DNA from 3 places in the Halobacillus seohaensis genome. Region 2 is predicted to be linked to each of the others. Evidence: riboswitches for the same ligand, from Rfam matches in the RefSeq annotation. Region 2 holds a riboswitch; each other region holds the start of a gene.
The links. A riboswitch is a leader RNA that binds a small molecule or an ion and turns the genes downstream of it on or off. The one in region 2 is predicted to bind S-adenosylmethionine.
Positions count from the first base shown of each region.

Region 1: it holds a riboswitch for S-adenosylmethionine, as region 2 does, so the genes downstream of both, ACFQIC_RS13515 (PLP-dependent aspartate aminotransferase family protein) here and ACFQIC_RS15245 (5-methyltetrahydropteroyltriglutamate--homocysteine S-methyltransferase) in region 2, are expected to answer to the same signal.
Region 3: it holds a riboswitch for S-adenosylmethionine, as region 2 does, so the genes downstream of both, ACFQIC_RS12080 (phosphoadenylyl-sulfate reductase) here and ACFQIC_RS15245 (5-methyltetrahydropteroyltriglutamate--homocysteine S-methyltransferase) in region 2, are expected to answer to the same signal.

Region 1 covers NZ_JBHSZV010000034.1:3,210-8,140, forward strand. The annotation lists gene ACFQIC_RS13515 (PLP-dependent aspartate aminotransferase family protein) at 1-1,515, opposite strand, end outside; SAM riboswitch class I at 1,881-1,990, opposite strand; gene ACFQIC_RS13520 (trans-sulfuration enzyme family protein) at 2,066-3,211, opposite strand; gene ACFQIC_RS13525 (NUDIX hydrolase) at 3,280-3,891, opposite strand; gene ACFQIC_RS13530 (hypothetical protein) at 4,017-4,196, shown strand; gene ACFQIC_RS13535 (hypothetical protein) at 4,305-4,931, shown strand, end outside.
Region 2 covers NZ_JBHSZV010000040.1:9,121-14,051, forward strand. The annotation lists gene ACFQIC_RS15235 (glycoside hydrolase family 31 protein) at 1-339, opposite strand, end outside; gene yfkAB (radical SAM/CxCxxxxC motif protein YfkAB) at 765-1,895, shown strand; gene ACFQIC_RS15245 (5-methyltetrahydropteroyltriglutamate--homocysteine S-methyltransferase) at 1,944-3,047, opposite strand; SAM riboswitch class I at 3,169-3,277, opposite strand; gene ACFQIC_RS15250 (DUF4183 domain-containing protein) at 3,575-3,853, shown strand; gene ACFQIC_RS15255 (DUF4183 domain-containing protein) at 3,965-4,931, shown strand, end outside.
Region 3 covers NZ_JBHSZV010000030.1:21,409-26,339, reverse strand. The annotation lists gene cysC (adenylyl-sulfate kinase) at 43-636, opposite strand; gene sat (sulfate adenylyltransferase) at 653-1,792, opposite strand; gene ACFQIC_RS12080 (phosphoadenylyl-sulfate reductase) at 1,845-2,570, opposite strand; SAM riboswitch class I at 2,662-2,781, opposite strand; gene ACFQIC_RS12075 (SET domain-containing protein) at 3,089-3,475, shown strand; gene ACFQIC_RS12070 (flavin-containing monooxygenase) at 3,858-4,931, opposite strand, start outside.

The DNA.
Region 1 (4,931 bases), on a different contig from region 2:
TTCATCTTCTCGAGGATTGACAGGAACAATTTGATAACCTAAACGCTGCATCTTACGCGCTAAACGGTGACTTGGACGGGATGGTTTTCCACTTAAGCCAACCACAGCCAGCCTCTTCGGTCGAGTCACTTCCTTACCATCTACTTCTTCCTTCACTTGAGCTGAACTTAAAGCCCACTTAATAACACCTTCATCATTTTCTGTAATCGTAGAAGCTACTTCGCGACCAGTAGCTTTACCAATAGCGCGATTTAAGTCATTAATTAAATCTTTCACTGATTCAATACCTACAGATAAACGAATTAGCTCTTCTGTTACCCCACTTGCAACTAAGTCTTCTGCTGATAACTGTTGGTGAGTTGTTGATGCTGGGTGAATAATTAGTGATTTCGCATCTCCTACGTTTGCAACGTGAGACCATAGTGAAATATTGTTAATTACTTCACGGCCAGCATCACGACCACCTTTAATTCCAAAGTTCACAATGGAACCATATCCACCTTCTAAGTACTTGCCGGCAAGGTCATGTGCTGGATGCTCTGTTAAACCTGGATAAGAGACCCACTCTACATCTGGATGTCCTTTCAAGTATTCTGCTAATTCAAGAGCATTATCATTGTGACGCTCAACACGTAGATGTAACGTTTCTAGACCTTGAATAAGTTGAAAAGCACTTTGCGGACTTAAGCATGCCCCAATGTCTCTAAGCAGTTGAACACGCAGCTTTGTAATAAAGGCTAATGTTCCAAAATCAGCCGCATATTTAATGCCATTGTAACTTGGATCTGGCTCTGTGAAGACAGGGAACTTACCGTTAGTCCAGTCAAAACGGCCACCGTCAACAACAACTCCACCAATCGTTGTACCATGACCTCCTATCCACTTCGTCGCCGAGTGAACAACAATATCTGCACCCCATTCAATTGGTTTACAAGAGTAAGGAGTAGCGAATGTATTATCAACGATAAGTGGAACCCCATTATCATGAGCAATTCCGGATACTTTCTCAAAATCTAGTACATGCAAGCTGGGATTTCCAATCGTTTCAGCAAAAACCGCTTTTGTTTTATCAGTAATCGCTTTTCGGAAGTTTTCAGGATCTTCTGGATCAACAAATACTACGTTAATACCATATCGCGGCAAAGTATTAGCAAATAAGTTATAAGTACCACCATATAAGTTTGCTGCAGCAACAATCTCATCTCCTGCTCCAGCAATATTCAAAATGGATAGAGAAATAGCTGACATTCCAGAAGCTGTAGCCACAGAAGCTACCCCATTTTCAAGTAAGGCCATTCTCTTTTCAAAAACATCTACCGTTGGATTACCAATTCGTGAATAAATATTCCCAGGCTCATCTAGAGCAAATAGGCTTTGTGCATGATCTGTGTCATGGAAAACATAAGATGTCGTTTGATAGATTGGAACGGCTCGAGAACCTGTCGTCGGATCTGGTGACTGTCCACCGTGTAAAGAAATTGTATCTAAATCATAGCTTTCAAATGAATTTGTCATAATAAAATCCTCCCTTAGAATAAATAAAATTTATTGTTTACTTTTAGGCTGTTTTAAATCTAGTTCTTGATTTTTGTTACAAAAACTATTGATTTCTTTATTAGGCAAGTTGCTTATCTTAGTCCGTTAAAGCTTCCGATTGCGGGAAGACGATTCGGTTACTGCATTTAAAGAAAGGTGGTCCGAAAAGCGAGCTATTTCCCCGACCACCTTCCTTTCGTGTTGGTGACGGAACGGCCAGCTATCCCAAGCGTGTTATTGGCCGATTGTTGAATAAACTTATTCCTCACTTTTCAAATCTGAGATAAAAAGATGCAAAAAACCCCTCTTCGATAAGAAGAGGGGTTTGTTATAAACGGGTCCTCCTCTTATCTCTCAGATCAATGATCTGTAGGATTTGGCACCTTCTCAAACTGAATATTTGTAGGTTGCCGGGCATCACAGGGCCTATTCCCTCTGCCGCTCTTAATAAGAGTTTGCATTATTTAAATTGTCTATGCTTATCAATTATAGGCACTTTACTAACTATAGTCAATAATTTTTTGAATATTTATTTAATAGATTGATGGATTGCCTGCTTGAACTGGGCAGCAATATCTTCCGCTTCTTCAATTCCAATAGACAGTCGAATCACATAATCATTGATTCCAATTTTATTTCGTTCTTCCACAGTTAAAGCCCGATGAGAAGTACGTACAGGATAGGATACGGTTGTTTCAACTCCTGCTAACGTCGGTGCTAGCTTAATCCATCCTAATGATTTGAAAAACGCTTCTACATCAACCTTTTCAGCTAACTCAATCGTTACAATGGCTCCTTTTCCTCGTTCAGAGACATATTCCGGATAATAGACGCGTTCCACTCCATCGTCTTCGTTTAACATTTGAGCTACCTGGTCTGCGTTATGTGATTGCTGTTTCACTCGTAATGCAAGAGTTTTTGAGCCGCGCTGCGTAAGCCATGCCTCAAAAGGACTTAAGTTTGTGCCTAAACCAATAATTCTCTGCTTTGCTTTTGTAATCAGTTCTTCATGCCCTACTACTACGCCAGAAGTAACATCACTATGGCCACCGATATACTTTGTCGCGCTATGAGCCACAATGTCTATTCCCTTTGTATAAGGCTGTAGTAAGTAAGGTGTAGCAAATGTATTATCCACCATTGTCCTCAAATCGTGTTGTTTGCCCAATTTAACAAGATTTTCAATATTTTCTACTCGTAGAAAAGGATTGGAAATGGATTCTGTGTACAACAACTTCGTATTCGGACGAATTGCAGCTTCTATGGACTGTTCATCAGCAAAAGAAACCATTGTATATTCAATACCAAAACTCGCTAATTGCTTAGTAATCAATTGATGTGTTCCACCATACAAGTCTTCAGCAGCTAATATATGATCTCCTGCTTCAACAACCGAAAGAATTCCAGCCATAATTGCTGAAATGCCAGATGAAGCTGCTACCCCTGAAGGTGCACCCTCCAAATTAGCAACCGTCTGTCCTAATTCATCTGTGTTCGGGTTATTCTCTCTCGTATAGGAATACGGCACCTCTCCTGCATAATAGCTTTCCAAGTGATCCAAATCACGAAAGGTGAAAGCAGATGTTTGATAAATTGGAGTAGCTTTGCTATTTAATGCTGTATCTTGATTTAACTTATTATGTACAACACGTGTACTAAATGATCGTTTTGACATCGAGATCTCTCCTTTTAGACTCTAATTCCTCATAGTATATAATAACATTCTCCCTTATTGTCAAAGAATTATAATTCTCTCTCATTCAAAATCGCTTGTACAACATGCTGGTAATAATTAAAGTCATGAGGACAGAAGTGATGGCGTAATAAAGTAATTTCATCCCCGCTTAATACCGAGGTCGCTATTAGGTGTTGACGATTTTTCGATATCATACTTAAGAAATCTTCTAAGTCGATTTCTACTACGTCCGTCACTTCTTCGTTAATCGCAAACTCTAATTCGTTATTATAAGGGTATAAGTAAATATGGCAAATTTCTTTGTCATTTAGAGTCTTCATCTTTAGTTGTTCTTTATGAAAGCCAGAGTAGATAATATTCTCCTCCCTAAGCTTAAGTCCCAACTCTTCCTCAATTTCCCTCAATCCGCCTTCAATGCGACTTTCATAGAGGCCAATATGCCCCGCAGCCGTTATATCGTAAAGATAAGGGAAATCCTTTTTAATACCTGAGCGCTTTTGAAAATAAATAGCCGTTCGATTTTCTTTATGTTTATAAAACCAACAATGAAAACTCTCATGCCAATCTCCGTCACGATGTACTTCATCTCTGTCTTTTTCCCCTATAGGCGTCAACCAATCGCTAAATATCTTCAGCATTTCTCCCATACGTTCACTCATTTCTCCTCATCGAATTTAGTATTATACTTAGTCTATCATAGAACGACAATAATCGAGGAAATTAATAAAAATCTCGTTTAAAAAATTGATCTTACGGTAAACTAAAAGTTGAGGAGGTAGATAAAATGAGGAAGAAAAAATCTAATCATAATAAAACCGACACATCTAATCAAACGGCCGAGTTTTTCTCACACTCTTCTGAAGTAAATAAAGCATTTACTAATGTTGAGCAAGAGAAGGACCCAGATAAAGAGAAAGAGTCTGATGCTATTTTAGGTCACTATTCAGATAGAGACTCTCAATAAAACGCACAATCTCCAGAGTGGGATTGTGCGTTTTAATTTTTTAAAAATAACAAAAATCTGCTATCATTAACCATAGTAATTCATCTTTTTCAGAAGGGACGCTTATAGATGAAGAAAGTGAAGTGGATGGTAATAGCAGTCATTCTTATAGGATTCACCCTAGCTGTTCAGTGGAGTATGGGAGAAGAAGATAATGCGACAAAAAAACTTGAAGTGTTTCAAAATCCTACAGCAGAGGAAGTAGGACTGCCCGACAATATTAAACAAGCTGAAACTCGTGAAGATGTTGACAAGTTTTTCGAAAGTCGATCACGAGGATATACCAAGGCTAAGGAAATGGAACTCATCATAAACCCGAACCAGTCATTTGAGATCCCAGAACATGAGGGAGAGCTTACAATTGATGAAGTTTGGTATTCTCAACATCAAGTATTCATGTATTACAGTGTAGACCTTCACGTATTTGAAGGAAAAGACAATCTTTCAACAAGGTCGTTATTTAACATTTCCAACATCAACCTAACTGCTTCAGAAGGTGACTTACCAACGCAGTCCCATTCAGGATTTAATTCCGGACAGTCTTCGGAACACCTTATTACCTACGATGGTAAACTTTACGGTTTGACTATGATGCCTCCATTAGGTCAACAGAATCAAGATACTGAAATCAACGAAACAGCCTTAACCTCTTTTCAGATAGAAATGGCTGGTGAAACTCAAAAAACAGAGGAACAA
Region 2 (4,931 bases):
TTCTGAGAATTCGAAAGATGGAGTATCCCAATCCTTCTTTTGAATGGCTTCTGAAAAGTATTCATTATCTCCTTGCTTTAAAATAGAAACCTTCGCCATGTCTTCGGAAAACAAACGGATAAACCCTGATTGATCCGAGGATAAATTCAGTTTTACGCCGTTTTCAACTTGTTCAACACCTTCAACCTGAAGCTGTTTTTTGATAGCTTCTTGATTTAATTCTCGATCTGGATGCGGTTGTGTTACAGCTAATACATTTGGAGCTTGCGTAGATAAAACAGTGGCAACAATAGCCATAGTAGCAATAAAGCGGAAAAATCGTCTAGTTCGCTTGTCCATATATTCTCTCACCTCAAAAATGAATTTTTTGTGACAACCGGTTGCACATTTATTACCTTAAACTTGTATAGGCAAGTGAGCAATACCAAATTTTCCAAGAAATTCATCGGAGCATAAAGGACCAATAGTACTGATACGAATACAATGTAAACGCCCACATACATCCTTTGTAAGAGGTTTCACATATTGTTAAATTCGATCCAAGTGCCTAAGAATTATAATAGATTCATAACAACACAGCAGCAATTGAACTGAACTCATGTAAATTGGTGACTTTTGGAGTCAAAAGAACACAAATATTCTGAAATATCTAGATCTGTAGGAGTAATAAAACCTAGTCATTCTCACATTAACCAATACTTTATCTCCCGTAAAACGTGCTACAATACAAGCAGATTAATTACTTGGAAAGGAAGTTTTTCACCATGGAGACAACTAACAAATCCACACCCCTCTCTCCTTCTTTTGATCCTTGGGAGGCCTACATGGATGTGGATGAATTCGGAAAAATGACGTTATCTAATGTAGAGTTTACTACGACGTATTTATGCAATATGCGCTGTGCCCATTGCGCCGTAGGTTATACACTTCAAGATAAAGATCCCGATGCTTTACCAATCGATCTTATTTTACAAAGGTTAGATGAAATTGAACACCTGCGTACGATAAGTATCACAGGCGGCGAACCAATGCTGTCCAAAAAATCCGTCCAACAATATGTCCTTCCCCTTTTGAAATACGCACATGAACGTGGAGTAAGAACACAGATTAATTCAAATTTAACATTACCTTACTCCCGCTATGAGGCGATTATTCCTTACCTAGACGTCTTACATATTTCACACAATTGGGGCACTGTCGATGAATTTGCTGAAACAGGCTTCGCGTTAATGGATCGTAAGCTATCTTTTGAAAATAGGGCTAACTACTTTGATCGGATTGTGGAAAATAGTCAACGATTATCAAAAGAAGGTGTAATGGTTTCAGCTGAAACCATGCTCAATAAGCGTACCTTCCCTCATCTACTAGAAATTCACGATCACGTATTAGAGATGGGATGTGCCAGACATGAGATTCACCCTATGTATCCTGTAGATTTCGCGAGTAACCTAGAAACATTGAGTCTTGAAGAAATGCGTGAAGGAATTAATCAATTGGTAGATCACCGTGACCCAAACGTATGGATGTTATTTGGCACCTTACCGTTTTATCCATGTAACTCCGCGCAAGAGGATTTAAACATGCTGAAAAAGCTTGACCAAGCACCTAAAGTCACAGTACGAAATGATCCAGATGGACGTTCTCGCTTAAATGTCAATATCTTCTCAGGAGAGATCATCGTAACAGATTTTGGCGATGAACCTGGATTAGGAAACATACAAGACACCTCTTTACCAGATGCTTATGCACATTGGATGAACTCGAAAACAGCTGCAGCATTGAATTGTCATTGTCCCGCTGCTAAGTGCTTAGGACCTAATCTATTAGTGAAAAACACGTATTATAAAGATGTTGATTTTCAGAAGCAACAAGCAAAAATTAAATTGAACCGATAAATAAAAATGAGCCCTGATCCATTCGATCAGAGCTCATTTTTATTTTATTTAACCCCAAATTTCTTTTGCTACATTAACAACAAATTTCAACTTATCCCACTGTTGTTCTTCCGTCAGCTTATTACCATGGTGTGTGGAAGCAAACCCACATTGAGGACTTAAGCATAATTGGTCAAGTGGGACGTATTTTGATGCTTCCTTAATACGTGCCTTAATCGTTTCCTTGTCTTCTAATTCTCCAGTTTTAGAGGTGATAACACCCAGCACCACTTTAGCTCCGCCATTCGGAATATGTTCTAATGGTTTGAAACTTCCTGATCGCTCATCATCATACTCCAAAAAGAAACCATCCACTTTCTCTTTTGCTAATAACGTTGGTGCTATAAGTTCATAACTTCCTTCAAAGGCCCACGTGGATTGATAGTTACCACGACATAAGTGTGTAGTTACTACTAAATCTTCGGGTTTGTTTTCCAAAACACCGTTTATCACTCGTAATGATAAATCAATTAATACATCTCTTGAATAGTTTCCATCATTAAATGGAATTTGTGGCGAAGACAGCCCAGCAATATATACATCATCCAGCTGCAAATAACGTACGCCTGCATCATAAAATGATTGTATGGCATCTTGATACGCTTGAATAATATCATTCGCATATTCCTCAAGATCCGAGTAAACATTTTCGTTAAATATCCCGGCGTTAAAAAGCTGGTTGGGACTAGGTATGGTCTGTTTCGCAACAGCACGACCGTCTACAATTTTGTTCAAATCAATAAAATCCTTTATGAAAGGATGATCGGGGTTAAAGGATATTTTTCCTGTATTTCGAACATCATACTTTTCCGTCTCTATGCCTTCAAATTTATATCCTTGTTCAGGGACATACCCTTCAATTCCATTTAAGTGCTCCAAAAAGTCTAAGTGAAACCATGTTCGTCTGAATTCGCCATCAGTAACTACATCTAATCCAATTTCAATTTGCTTATCAACAATACGCTGTATTTCCTTTGTTTCCACCTCTCGTAATTCATCAGCCGAAATTTCTCCTTCTTTAAATTCTTTTCTGGCTTTGTGTAGATTGTCTGGTCGAAGTAGACTTCCAACGTGATCTGCTTTAAATGGTGCTTTGGTTAAGGTAATGGACATGTGAATTCCTTCTTTCCTTTTTATGTTTGGTTTTTTATTAAAAAAGACCTTAAATCAAGCAAAAAACCTCTTCTAAATTAAGAAGAGGTTTACGGAACATACCTATGTGTTCTGTTCTCTCTTCTTATCTCCCAAGCATTTAACATGCTTGCTGGAATTAGCACAACTCTTTTACAAAGTTTGTTGCCGAGGCTTCAAAGGGCCAGTCCCTCCACCTCTCTTGATAAGAAAAACAAGTTTTTAATTTTTAACTTTATATGAGCAAGGTTAAATTTTCAATAAATTAAGATTAATCTGATAAATTGTATAATAACAAATTTTGCATTGATATGTCAATTACCTATTGATTTTCTCTATAATATTAATCGAAGCTTATTAGTCTATCTCTTTAGTAAAAATAGAATGCTAAGGTACTAAATAATTAAGCAATGACTCTTCTTAAACTAAAATCGCGTCAATTTTTCTAAGTAAAATGCTTATACAATTTTCGAGTTTTCGCATCTATTATAAAAAGGAGGTGAGATTTAATGGCTATAATTAAACCCTTTCTCGATTCTGAGAGATTCGCTTCAACTATAGGAGATGGAACCATCGCTGTAGATGACCTTACTTTTGTTTTTGCTGATACTACTCCAGACACTGGATTAACAGCCTTCCCAACTTCTTATGTATCCTATAACCTTTATTTAAATGGGATCCCTCAACTAGATGGAGATTCGACTTTCGATGGTACGACTCTAACTATTCTTGATGGAGCCTCCCAAAATGCTGGTGTTCCGGTCATGATAGAATTTACTGTAAACTAAAAATGAATTCTAGTTAAAAAGGCAGCAGAGAATCTCCTACAATTAAAGTAGGAGGTTTTCACCATTCTTTTTTTCAATTAGTTAAAGAAAGGGAACGGGGGTGAGTAAAAAATGGTTTTAAAAGCAGAAACACTTGAATATATAACAATTTCTGACGGAGTTAAAAAGACTTATACAAATCAGGATGAATTAGAGGGATATGGTAGTGTAGGAATCTTAGATCCAGCTTGCGTTTCTTATATAAACCTCTATATAAATGGAATGTTACAACCTTCTACGGTTTATTATGTAGAAGAAGGAGCTCTCGTTTTATTGGTAGAAGATGCTCCCCAAAAAGGTGTACCTCTTATTCTTCAGTTCATTAAAATTTATAACCAAACAAAAACACCTACCATAAATTGTCCCAATGAAGTTGTCATAGAGGTAGAACCTTGGGAAACAGGCGCTTTTGTGAACTACCCAGATCCTACCGTTGCAGATAACTGTTCTGATGTTATTTTTTCCTGCACTCCGGCATCTGGGACATTTTTCAACTTAGGAACTACGAAAGTGACATGTACGGCTACAGATATTGACAAAAGTGTGAATACATGTTGCTTTAATGTTCGCGTAATTGTCCGAAGTCAGAGTACATTATTACTAGATATGCTCCTTTTTAAAGATATTCAAGTACAATCTGCAGAAACGTTAAAAATACAGGGTGATTTACAGGAACCAAGAAACTCGTTAAGAAATCGACAACAAAATAGAAATACCTTGAATTATCCTCATTGTATAAAGGCACATACCATCCATGATTGGGTAGTTTTTGATACCGACCATCAGCAAACGGTTTCAATTCCAGAAGAATGTAATATGAAAATCATTAATTGTCGTAATACAGGTGAAGATTTAAGCATTAGTTGTGAGGCGATACCAAATACTAGTAAATTCACTATATTAGATAACACAAAACCAATGCCTGGAATGCCTGAAACAAGCATTGTTTCGATTTGTTTCACTATACTTATACGCATTCAATATTACTGTAACGGTTCCCCACTCTGTAACTTTGACGTAACAGTAACAACTACCGATG
Region 3 (4,931 bases), on a different contig from region 2:
TTTCATCATTTAAGACTTCCACTTCGCCATCCCTCTATTATCTTATATCCATCCTTTATTCTCTAGTAAAGATATGAGTTGAGCTGCACAGTCTTCTTCACTAAACTCATGGGTTCTCAATACGATCTCAGGAGATTCAGGTACTTCATAAGGGGAGTCAATACCCGTAAAACCTTTTATTTCCCCGCTTCTAGCTTTTTCGTATAAGCCTTTTGGATCTCGGACTTCACATTCAGATAAAGGACAATCCACATGGACTTCGAGAAAATCTCCTTGTTCAAGAATATTCCTTACTTGATTACGATCTTCCTGATAAGGAGAAATAAAAGCGGTCAACACGATAGTGCCACTTTCTGCAAATAGCTTGGCAACCTCGCCAATTCTACGTATGTTCTCTTTTCGATCTTCCGCTTTGAATCCAAGGTCAGCATTCAATCCGTGACGAACGTTGTCTCCATCTAATAGATAAGAGTTTACCTTTTTTTCATAAAGATGTTTATTGACTAGATTGGCAATACTTGATTTACCAGATCCAGATAGTCCAGTCAGCCAAATCACTCCACTATGGTGTCCATTTTTAGTACGATAATCTTCGGTTAATACACTCGCATTATGCCAGACAATATTGGATTCCAACTACTTCACCCTTTTGTTATTGTGTCACCTTTAATCCATCTATTAAAACCTCTACAACTTCAGGACGGCTGAAAGTCTTAGGCGGCTTCTCGCCATTTCGCAGCAGTTCACGTACTTTCGTCCCTGATAAGATAACATGCTGATCATCATCATGAGGGCACGTTTTATGGGAAACCATCGCTTCACAAGACAAGCAATAAAAGCTGTGTTCAAAGAATAATGGCGTGATGCCTAATTCATCTTCTTCGTAGTTACTGAAAATTTTCTGTGCATCATAAGTGCCGTAATAATTTCCGACACCTGCATGGTCACGTCCGACAATAAAGTGAGAGCAACCAAAGTTTTTCCGTACAATGGCGTGGAAGATCGCTTCCCTCGGGCCTGCATAACGCATAGCCGCATTAAACACAGCAAGCACCACTCGATTAGCAGGATAATAATGTTCTAGTAAAACTTGGTAACTCTTCATTCGAACATCACTCGGAATATCATCACTCTTTGTTTCTCCTACTAAAGGATTAAGAAATAGTCCATCGACAATTTCTAAAGATGCCTTTTGAATATATTCGTGAGCTCGATGGACAGGGTTACGCGTTTGAAACCCGACCACTTTATTCCATCCGAGTTCCTGAAAATGCTTCCTCGATTCTGCAGGGTCCAAATAAAACTTATCCTCATGTTCTCGAACTGATTGGTTAAGCATTTGTATTTCTCCAGCTACGTAATAGTCCGGACGATTGAAAAGCTTTTTCACCCCTGGATGCGCTTCTTCTGTTGTTAAGTAAACTTCTCTTGCTTCTTTCTCTTTATCTGGTTGGTAGATCTCTTCGATTTCGATAACTCCATACACTGTATTACCTTGATAAAGCTCTGCAACATCACCTGGGTTTAAGCTCGACGCCTGCTCAGCATGAACAGGTAATGTAATAGGAATACTCCATGGCGTACCATCAGCTAATCGTAACGTATCAACGACTGATTGATAATCCTCTTTATTTAAGAAACCTTTAAGTGGACTGTACGCCCCATTCGCTATCAATTCTAAATCGCTCAAAGCCATAGCATCTAATTCAATACTATCTGTTGGTTTTGATGTAAACCCTTCTTGATTCCATTGATTGACTAGGTACCCGCCATGTGGCGTAATAAGTGACATATAACTCTCTCCTTCATTTAGTTTTATAGTATAATCCATTCCATCCCTATTCTTAATTTCCTGAAGTGTGTAGCCCACATTCCGTTTTAGTTGACCCCTTCCATCTACCTGAACGATCGTCATCTTGTTCATTCACAGCAGACGTGCAGGGCATACAACCAATACTAGGATAACCTTGATCATGTAAGACATTGTAATCCAAGTCGTTTAGTCGGATATAATCCCAAACATCATCCCAGGTCCAGTAAATAAGGGGACATACCTTAATTGATTCAAATCGTTCATCCTTATTCACAAAGTTCGTATGGCTTCTACTAGGAGACTGTTCTCTTCTCAATCCTGAAATCCAGGCTGTCGCTCCAGAAAGAGCATCCTCAAGCGGTTTGATTTTTCGAATGTAACAACATTGATTGGGCTGTCTTTTCCAAAGAGCAGAACCGTACTGACTTGACTGCTCATCTAGTGTTAAATCCGGCTTTTTTAAATGAATGTTAAGCTCAGGGTATCTTTTTTTTACTTTATCAATAAGTTCGTAAGTTTCTTGAAAATGGACATCCGTATCAAGAAAAACAATTTCCGCATCTTTCTTTACTTTGGAAATCAAATCAATTAATACAATTCCTTCCGCTCCAAAACTGCAAGCATATACAATTGACTCTCCATATGATTCATAAGCCCACTGCAAAACCTCAGCAGCACCTTTTGTATCATCAGTTGGTTGCCATCCTTCAAATGGGTCACTAGAGAAACGGTCATAATAAATAATATTGTTTCCCATAATTACCTCCCTCTAAGCCAAATTAAAAAACCTCGCTTCTTTTAGTAAAAATAAGAAGAGAGGTTTACGATGCATTCAGTAAGTTCCAATCTTCTTATCTATCGAGCGCCTGAAAAGCACTGCTGGAATTGGCACAGTGTTTAATGATTTGCTCATTAAATCCGTTGCCGAGGTTTCAAAGGGCCAGTCCCTCCACCTCTCACGATAAGAAAAGTCGTATGAAATTATTGATATTTAATGATTGCTACATATAATATGCTTATTCACAATAAATGTCAATAGATCATGAGAAAATTACAACCATTCTGTTTTTTAAAACCAAGTAAATTACTATGTTTATTAGTATATCGTAATACAAGTAAAAAATAAATACATTTATGAATGGACTTTTCAAAAAAATTTATTATCCATTCCCAAGCTAGGCTTTAGATAACCTAAAAAGGTTGCTTTCATCTTACTCAGCTGTCAAACTTAAGAAGTTACAAATTTTGATCGAAAAGAAGGCGTAGGTGACTATCATGATTGAAGTAAGACTGTCCACACTCACTGATGAAGAGTTCGGAAGAGGAGTGTTCGCAACACGCAATATAAGCAAAAATGAGCTAATCCATGAAGCTCCAGTCCTTCCCTATCCTAATGATCAGCATCAATTTATAGAGCAAACTCGGCTTGCGGATTATGCGTTTGAGTACGGAGAAAATCACACTGCTTTTCTTTTAGGATATGGTATGATGTTTAACCATTCGTATGAGCCTAATGCAAATTATGAAATTAACTTTGAGAAAGACACGTTTGACTTTTATGCTTATAACGATATAAAAGCAGGTGAAGAAGTCCTCATTAATTATAACGGCTTTGTTGATGACGAAGACCCATTATGGTTTAACGAAGAAGAAGAACAATAATTCATTTTGTTATGTAAGCACCCAATTAGTTTGGGTGCTTTTTTTATTAAGCTATGTTAAACGTCTACCATCGGGCAATATGTTGAATAAAGAGTTAAAAAATGGTTCCGTTAGTAAAGACAGAGGAATGGAACCACTTTAAGTTTAGAAAACAAGTCTGCTACGTTTCGGTTAAATAGTATAAATTCTTAAAGAAATATCACTCGCATATATAGTGGTTGGTTGAGTTAATTTTCTTATTAAATTCACTTTTTCAGTGGCCTCAGCTCTAGTAGGAGACTTACCGTCCTCCCCTCAGAAAACATGCCTGAGCCCTTTCTCTGTATCTAACGACAGAACCATTAAGTTAAGAAGCGAATCCCCCCCCCCTAAATTATTGCTTTTAAATCACGAGTTTCTTAGAAATGACCATCGTAAATCCTGGGTAACCTTCATTGGCAATTTCACTGCATTTCTCTCGATAAGCTCCCACTCCTCCAAGATAAATCAAGAATCCCCGTGGTTTTCCTTCAATATTTGCACCTGTATACCATGACTCAGTTTTTGTGAAGAGCGTAGCTTCGGCCACCTCTCTACAATGTGTACTCCATGCATTCTCAGCTTCTGGAGTTGCCTCGATATAATCTATATTATGTTCACAAAGATAATCAATACAGTCAGCAATCCATTCCACATGCTGTTCAATAGAAACAGGCATATTACTTAGCACGGAAGGACTTTCTGGTCCAGTAATCATAAACATATTAGGGAAACCTGCATTGGTCAAACCAAGGTAAGTTTTTGTCTGTGCTCCACCACCCCATTTCTCTTTTAAAGAAACCCCTTCTCTACCACGAATATCAATCTTTAACAGTGGACCTGTCATCGCATCATAACCTGTCGCAAAGATAAGTGTGTCCAGCTCATACTCTTCTTCCGTCGTTTGAACACCCTTCTCTGTTATTCTATGAATCGGAGTGTTTTTCAGATCAATGAGCGATACGTTTGTTCTATTAAATGTTTCAAAATAATTTGTATCCAATACTGGACGTTTCGTTCCATAATAATAGGATGGCATTAATTTCTCAGCAATCTTTTGGTCATGGACAGTTTCACGAATCTTTGAACGAACGAATTCAGCTAATGTTTCGTTGGCATCCTCGTTAATCGTGATATCATTATATGTGTTTTGCATATAAAAGCCGCCTTTTTCCCAGGCTTCTTCAAAAACCTCCTGCCGTTCTTCCTGTGTATTTTCTAAAGCTGATTGGGTTGGAAATTCTGCAGGTATCCCCCCTGGTGAGTTTCTCATTTGTTCCTTAATTTGATAAAAATTTTCTTTTGAATATTCAATTGTTTCTAAATCATAAGGGTGATTTTTTGCTGGCGTACTATACTGCGGTGTACGTTGAAAAACAGTAAGATGATCCGCTTCCTTAGCAATAACGGGAATAGACTGAATACCACTTGAACCAGT